Regions from separate parts of the Streptomyces sp. NPDC050636 genome, predicted to be linked through region 3. Evidence: predicted binding sites of a transcription regulator. Region 3 holds the regulator's gene; each other region holds the start of a gene.

Region 1 (2,267 bases), on a different contig from region 3:
GGCGTTCACGGAGATCTGCTTCAGCGGGGCCTCCAGGGCCAGCTTCACAGCGGCGGCACCGGTCGCCTCGTCACCCTCGAGCTCCAGCTTCTCGAAGACCTGCGAAGCCTGCAGCAGGGCCACGCCGCCACCGGCGACGATGCCCTCCTCGACGGCCGCCTTCGCGTTGCGAACGGCGTCCTCGATGCGGTGCTTGCGCTCCTTGAGCTCGACCTCGGTGGCGGCACCGGCCTTGATGACGGCCACGCCGCCGGCCAGCTTCGCCAGACGCTCCTGGAGCTTCTCGCGGTCGTAGTCCGAGTCCGAGTTCTCGATCTCGGCGCGGATCTGGTTGACCCGGCCCTGGACCTGCTCGCTGTCACCGGCACCGTCGACGATGGTGGTCTCGTCCTTGGTGATGACGACCTTGCGGGCGCGGCCCAGCAGGTCGAGACCGGCGTTCTCCAGCTTGAGGCCGACCTCCTCGGAGATGACGGTGCCACCGGTGAGGATGGCGATGTCGCCGAGCATGGCCTTGCGGCGGTCACCGAAGCCCGGGGCCTTGACGGCAACGGACTTGAAGGTGCCACGGATCTTGTTGACGACCAGGGTCGACAGGGCCTCGCCCTCGACGTCCTCGGCGATGATCAGCAGCGGCTTGCCGGACTGCATGACCTTCTCCAGGAGCGGCAGCAGGTCCTTGACGTTGCCGATCTTGGAGTTGACGATCAGGATGTACGGGTCGTCGAGCGACGCCTCCATACGCTCCATGTCGGTGGCGAAGTACGCCGAGATGTAGCCCTTGTCGAAGCGCATACCCTCGGTGAGCTCCAGCTCCAGACCGAAGGTCTGGGACTCCTCGACGGTGATGACGCCTTCCTTGCCGACCTTGTCCATGGCCTCGGCGATGAGCTCGCCGATCTGGGTGTCAGCGGCGGAGATGGAGGCGGTCGAAGCGATCTGCTCCTTGGTCTCCACGTCCTTGGCCTGCTCCAGCAGGGCGGCGGAGACGGCCTCGACGGCCTTCTCGATGCCGCGCTTGAGGGCCATCGGGTTGGCGCCGGCGGCGACGTTGCGCAGGCCCTCGCGGACCAGCGCCTGCGCCAGGACGGTCGCGGTCGTCGTGCCGTCACCGGCGACGTCGTCCGTCTTCTTCGCGACCTCCTTGACCAGCTCGGCGCCGATCTTCTCGTACGGGTCCTCGAGCTCGATCTCCTTGGCGATGGAAACACCATCGTTGGTGATCGTGGGGGCGCCCCACTTCTTCTCGAGGACGACGTTACGGCCCTTGGGGCCGAGGGTGACCTTGACGGCGTCGGCGAGCTGGTTCATCCCGCGCTCGAGACCGCGCCGTGCCTCCTCGTCGAACGCGATGATCTTGGCCATGTGAAGTGGTCCTCCCGGACAGGGGTGGATTGCTCCGGACCGCGCTGGCGCCCGCGACGGACGGTCTGCGAGCCTGCGGTTCCTTGCCCCACCGGCCTGCCGACCTCACCGAGTCGGTCCATATCTGTCACTCTCACTGGGAGAGTGCTAACGCAATGATTAGCACTCGGGCGCATCGAGTGCAAGCGGCCCGAAGGGCCTCGATGGGGGGTGGCGGTCGGGCGACGGGCGGGCGCAAGCGGGTCCGGAGGAGTCCCCCGCAGGGGTGGTGGTCGGTGGGGGCACCTCCCGGCGTCGGCTGGGGAGGGCGGGCGCAAGCGGCCCGGAGGGGGGCACTCGCCCGGACACGCACATGGAGGCCCGCACCCCCTCAAGGGTGCGGGCCTCCATCACGCTGCAGTCGGTCGGCGCTTCAGCCGGCCACCCGGACCATGTCCGCCTGCGGCCCCTTCTGGCCCTGCGAGATCTCGAACTCGACCCGCTGACCCTCCTCAAGGGTGCGGTAGCCGTCCATCTGAATCGCGCTGTAGTGGACGAAAACATCCGCACCACCGTCGACCGCGATGAAGCCGTACCCCTTCTCCGCGTTGAACCACTTGACGGTGCCCTGAGCCATGCCTAACTCCCCTATTACTGGCCCTTGCACAGGACCGCACTCCGCGGACCCGGGTCAGACCTCACCCCATGATTGGCCTGCGGGGTGTGCGCCGGAACGCGTCGACCGCCGCTGAATGTATCTGCCCCAATGCCCAGCGCAACAGGTCAATCGGACGAGAATTCTGGCGGCGGGGAATCGGCAATATGCCGTGAACTCCCGTTATTCCCGGGCAAGTCGGGCCAGGCATAACGCACTTAGCCGACAATTGCCGCACACACTTTGGGCACAACTCATCGCGCCTCAT
Region 2 (2,267 bases), on a different contig from region 3:
GACCAGCGCCTGGGCCAGCACGGTGGCGGTGGTGGTGCCGTCACCCGCGATGTCGTTGGTCTTGGTCGCCACCTCCTTCACGAGCTGGGCGCCCAGGTTCTCGTACGGGTCCTCGACCTCCACCTCGCGGGCGATGGTGACACCGTCGTTGGTGATGGTCGGGGCGCCGAACTTCTTGTCGATGACGACATTGCGGCCCTTGGGGCCGATGGTCACCTTGACCGTGTCGGCAAGCTTGTTGACGCCGCGTTCGAGGGCGCGACGGGCGTCCTCGTCGAACTTCAGGATCTTCGCCATGGGTTGCTTCAAGTCCTCTCGTTGCGATCCTCGGCCACGCACCGGCGACCGCTATCGCTCAAAACGAACTGCGCCCCTGCCCCGGGTTGTTTAGACGCGGGAACCAGGGGCGCAGATCAAGGCAATACTGGGGTGCTGTACAAGTCCGGGGAGTGACCCCCGGACCCCGGCTACTTCTCGACGATCGCGAGAACGTCGCGAGCCGAGAGGACGAGGTACTCCTCGCCGTTGTACTTCACCTCGGTGCCGCCGTACTTGCTGTAGAGCACGACGTCGCCGACGGTGACGTCGAGCGGAAGACGGTTGCCGTCCTCGAAGCGGCCCGGGCCCACGGCCAGGACGACGCCCTCCTGGGGCTTCTCCTTGGCAGTGTCCGGAATGACCAGGCCCGAGGCCGTGGTCTGCTCGGCGTCGAGCGGCTGGACCACGATGCGGTCCTCAAGCGGCTTGATGGCAACCTTGGAGCTGGCGGTCGTCACGATCCGACCTCCCCCTTCGGAGATCTCACGGGGTTAACTGTCTGAGGTGGCGACCAGGTGGATCCGTCGTCGCGGGTGCCGGACCTGCCCGTCGCTGTGTGTCTGGCACTCCCCAGCGGAGAGTGCCAACGCCGAGACTATGACGCGGTTAGCACTCGGTCAAGCGGAGTGCCAGCGCGGCGAGGTGTACGTATGGCGCCCACGCCCCACCCCGTGCCAAATCGGACACACCTTCCGCTTCCGTCGCAACCGTCCCACCTGCTGCCTCGTCTACCTCCCCGACTGCCGAGCCGATGTCCGGACCGCCTCATATACGCGCCCGCGGCTCCGACGACCGATGGCGGAGGAATCCCGTGCGTGGACTGACGAGCGCTTCCCAGGTGGCCGGGGAGCCGGAGCGCGAAGCCGAGCGCACCATGACGTTCGCCGCGCTCGCCCAGGCGCCGAACCGCCGCCGGACCGAGGCATGGCTGCTCGCCCTCGTCGTCGTGATCGCCGTCTTCGGCTACCTCTACACAGGGCTGTCGCTCACCGGACGACTGCCGGACGGCCTGGCCCGCTTCGCCGGCAGCATGTTCCTCGTGGCGCTGGTGCCGCACCTGGTCGTCCGCCGCTTCGCGCCGCGCGCCGATCCACTGATCCTGCCGCTGGCCACCCTGCTGACCGGCATCGGCCTGGTGCTGCTGCACCGCCTGGACATCACCTACGCGGCGACACCACGGCTGAAGACGGCGCCGGCCGCCTCCGGCCAACTGGTGTGGACCGTCATCGGGGTGACGGTCTGCATCGCCGTACTGATCCTGCTCAAGGACCACCGCCTGATCCAGCGTTACATCTATCTGACGATGACCGTCGCGCTGGTGATGCTGATGGCGCCGGCGTTCTTCCCCGGCGACACCTTCGGCGCCAAGCGCTGGATCTTCATCGGCCCGCTGTCGCTGCAGCCCGGCGAATTCGTCAAAATCGCGATCGCGGTCTTCTTCGCGGGCTATCTGACGGTCAACCGCGACGCGCTGGCACTGACCGGCCGCCGCTTCATGGGCATCCAGCTGCCACCGGGACGCCAGCTCGCGCCGATCTTCACGATCTGGGCGATCAGCCTTCTGGTGCTGGTCTTCGAGCGCGATCTGGGCACCTCGCTGATCTTCTTCGGGGTGTTCGTGATCATGCTGTACATGGCCACCGAGCGCACCAGCTGGGTGCTCTGCGGGCTGGCCATGGCCACCGTCGGCGCGGTCACCGTCGGCTCCATCGAACCGCACGTCAAGGGCCGGATCGAGGCCTGGCAGAACCCGATGGCGGCCTTCACGCCCGAGGGCGAGGCGGCGGGCCTGTCCAACCAGCTGGGGCACGCGCTGTTCAGCTTCGGCAGCGGCGGCATCGGCGGCACCGGCCTGGGCCAGGGCCACCCGGAACTGATCGGCTTCGCCGGCAACAGCGACTTCATCCTCACCACGGTCGGCGAGGAACTGGGCCTGGCCGGGATGATGG
Region 3 (2,267 bases):
GGCCTCTTCCCAAGGGGCGTTTTCCCAAGCAGTGTGCATACCGAGACGCTAGCTCTCCCGCGATAGCGTTGCCCGATGACTGCCCCGCGGACCTGCTTTTCCCGGCCCCGGGGCACGTACTCGGCCGGTCCCGGGGCAAGTACTGGGTATGGCTGCCCTTGCCGCGGCCGTGCTACCCGGCCGTACACTGGCTCAGGGCTTGGCACTCGGCCCGTGTGAGTGCCAGGCGAGACGATATCGGCGGGACGGCCGGACTGGAGGTGCGCAGGATGCTCAGTGAACGCAGGCTCGAAGTGCTGCGCGCCATCGTCCAGGACTATGTCGGGACGGAGGAGCCGGTCGGCTCCAAGGCCCTCACCGAGCGCCATCAGCTCGGCGTCTCCCCGGCCACGGTCCGCAACGACATGGCGGCCCTGGAGGACGAGGGATTCATCGCCCAGCCGCACACCAGCGCCGGGCGGATCCCGACCGACAAGGGCTACCGCCTGTTCGTCGACAAGCTCGCCGGCGTCAAGCCGCTGTCCTCCCCGGAGCGGCGGGCCATCCAGAACTTCCTGGACGGCGCCGTCGACCTCGACGACGTGGTGGGCCGTACGGTCCGGCTGCTGGCGCAGCTGACCCGGCAGGTCGCAGTCGTGCAGTACCCCTCCCTGACCCGGTCCACGGTCCGGCATGTCGAGCTGCTGGCGCTGGCCCCGGCCCGCCTGATGCTCGTACTGATCACGGACACCGGACGGGTCGAGCAGCGGCTGGTCGACTGCGAGACGCCGTTCGCCGAAACGTCCCTGGCGGATCTCCGGGCGCGGCTCAACAGCCGTGTCGTGGGGCGCAAGTTCGCGGATGTGCCGCAACTGGTGCAGGATCTGCCGGAATCCTTCGAGCAGGACGACCGCAGCACGGTCTCGACAGTGCTGTCGGTGTTGCTGGAGACTTTGGTGGAGGAGACCGAGGAGCGACTGGTGATCGGCGGCACCGCCAATCTCACGCGCTTCGGGCACGATTTCCCACTGACCATCCGGCCGGTGCTGGAGGCCCTTGAGGAGCATGTGGTGCTGCTCAAGCTGCTCGGGGAGGCCAAGGACTCGGGCATGACCGTACGAATCGGGCATGAGAATGCCCATGAAGGCCTGGCGTCCACATCGGTCGTCGCGGTCGGCTACGGTTCGGGCGACGAGGCAGTCGCCAAACTCGGCGTGGTCGGACCGACCCGCATGGACTACCCCGGAACGATGGGAGCGGTACGCGCAGTGGCACGTTACGTCGGACAAATCCTCGCGGAGTCGTAAGTGGCCACGGATTACTACGCGGTCCTGGGCGTTCGGCGCGATGCATCCCAGGACGAGATCAAGAAGGCTTTCCGGCGTCTGGCGCGTGAGCTGCACCCGGATGTGAACCCTGATCCCAAGACCCAGGAGCGGTTCAAGGAGATCAACGCCGCTTACGAGGTCCTGTCGGACCCGCAGAAGAAGCAGGTCTACGACCTCGGCGGCGACCCCCTTTCGCAGTCCGGCGGAGCCGGTGGCGGCGCGGGCGGCTTCGGTGCGGGCTTCGGCAACTTCTCCGACATCATGGACGCCTTCTTCGGCACGGCCTCGCAGCGCGGACCGCGCTCGCGCACCCGCCGCGGCCAGGACGCCATGATCCGGCTCGACATCGAGCTGAGCGAGTCGGCCTTCGGCACGACCAAGGACATCCAGGTCGACACCGCCATCGTCTGTACGACATGCACCGGTGAGGGCGCGGCGCCGGGGACCTCGGCGCAGACCTGTGACATGTGCCGCGGCCGCGGTGAGGTCTCGCAGGTCACCCGGTCCTTCCTCGGCCAGGTCATGACGTCCCGGCCGTGCCCCCAGTGCCAGGGCTTCGGGACGGTCGTGCCGACGCCGTGCCCGGAGTGCGCGGGCGACGGGCGCATCCGCTCCCGCCGCACCCTGACCGTCAAGATCCCGGCCGGTGTCGACAACGGGACCCGGATCCAGCTCGCGGGCGAGGGCGAGGTCGGCCCCGGCGGCGGCCCCGCCGGCGACCTCTACGTCGAGATCCATGAGCTGCCGCACCCGGTCTTCCAGCGGCGCGGCGACGATCTGCACTGCACGGTCACCATCCCGATGACGGCGGCCTCCCTGGGCACGAAGTGCCCGCTGGAGACGCTGGACGGGGTGGAGGAGATCGACGTCCGTCCCGGCACGCAGTCGGGCCAGTCGATCCCGCTGCACCAGCGCGGTGTGACGCATCTGCGCGGCGGCGGCCGGGGCGATCTGATCGTC

The links. The regulator HrcA, encoded in region 3, represses chaperone genes, less so after heat shock. The targets are predictions, from matches to a motif close to TTNGCACTCNGNNNNNCNGAGTGCNAA.
Region 1: groL (chaperonin GroEL) is a predicted target of HrcA. The motif match lies at 1,525-1,551, and genes of this name have one in related genera.
Region 2: groES (co-chaperone GroES) is a predicted target of HrcA. The motif match lies at 925-951, and genes of this name have one in related genera.

Annotation. Positions count from the first base shown of each region.
Region 1 covers NZ_JBFAIP010000027.1:14,936-17,202, reverse strand. Annotated here, with positions in the region: gene groL (chaperonin GroEL) at 1-1,365, opposite strand, end outside; gene AB0I10_RS20820 (cold-shock protein) at 1,778-1,981, opposite strand.
Region 2 covers NZ_JBFAIP010000001.1:303,551-305,817, forward strand. Annotated here, with positions in the region: gene groL (chaperonin GroEL) at 1-297, opposite strand, end outside; gene groES (co-chaperone GroES) at 468-776, opposite strand; gene AB0I10_RS01440 (FtsW/RodA/SpoVE family cell cycle protein) at 1,193-2,267, shown strand, end outside.
Region 3 covers NZ_JBFAIP010000023.1:63,179-65,445, reverse strand. Annotated here, with positions in the region: gene AB0I10_RS19245 (MBL fold metallo-hydrolase) at 1-39, opposite strand, end outside; gene hrcA (heat-inducible transcriptional repressor HrcA) at 270-1,286, shown strand; gene dnaJ (molecular chaperone DnaJ) at 1,287-2,267, shown strand, end outside.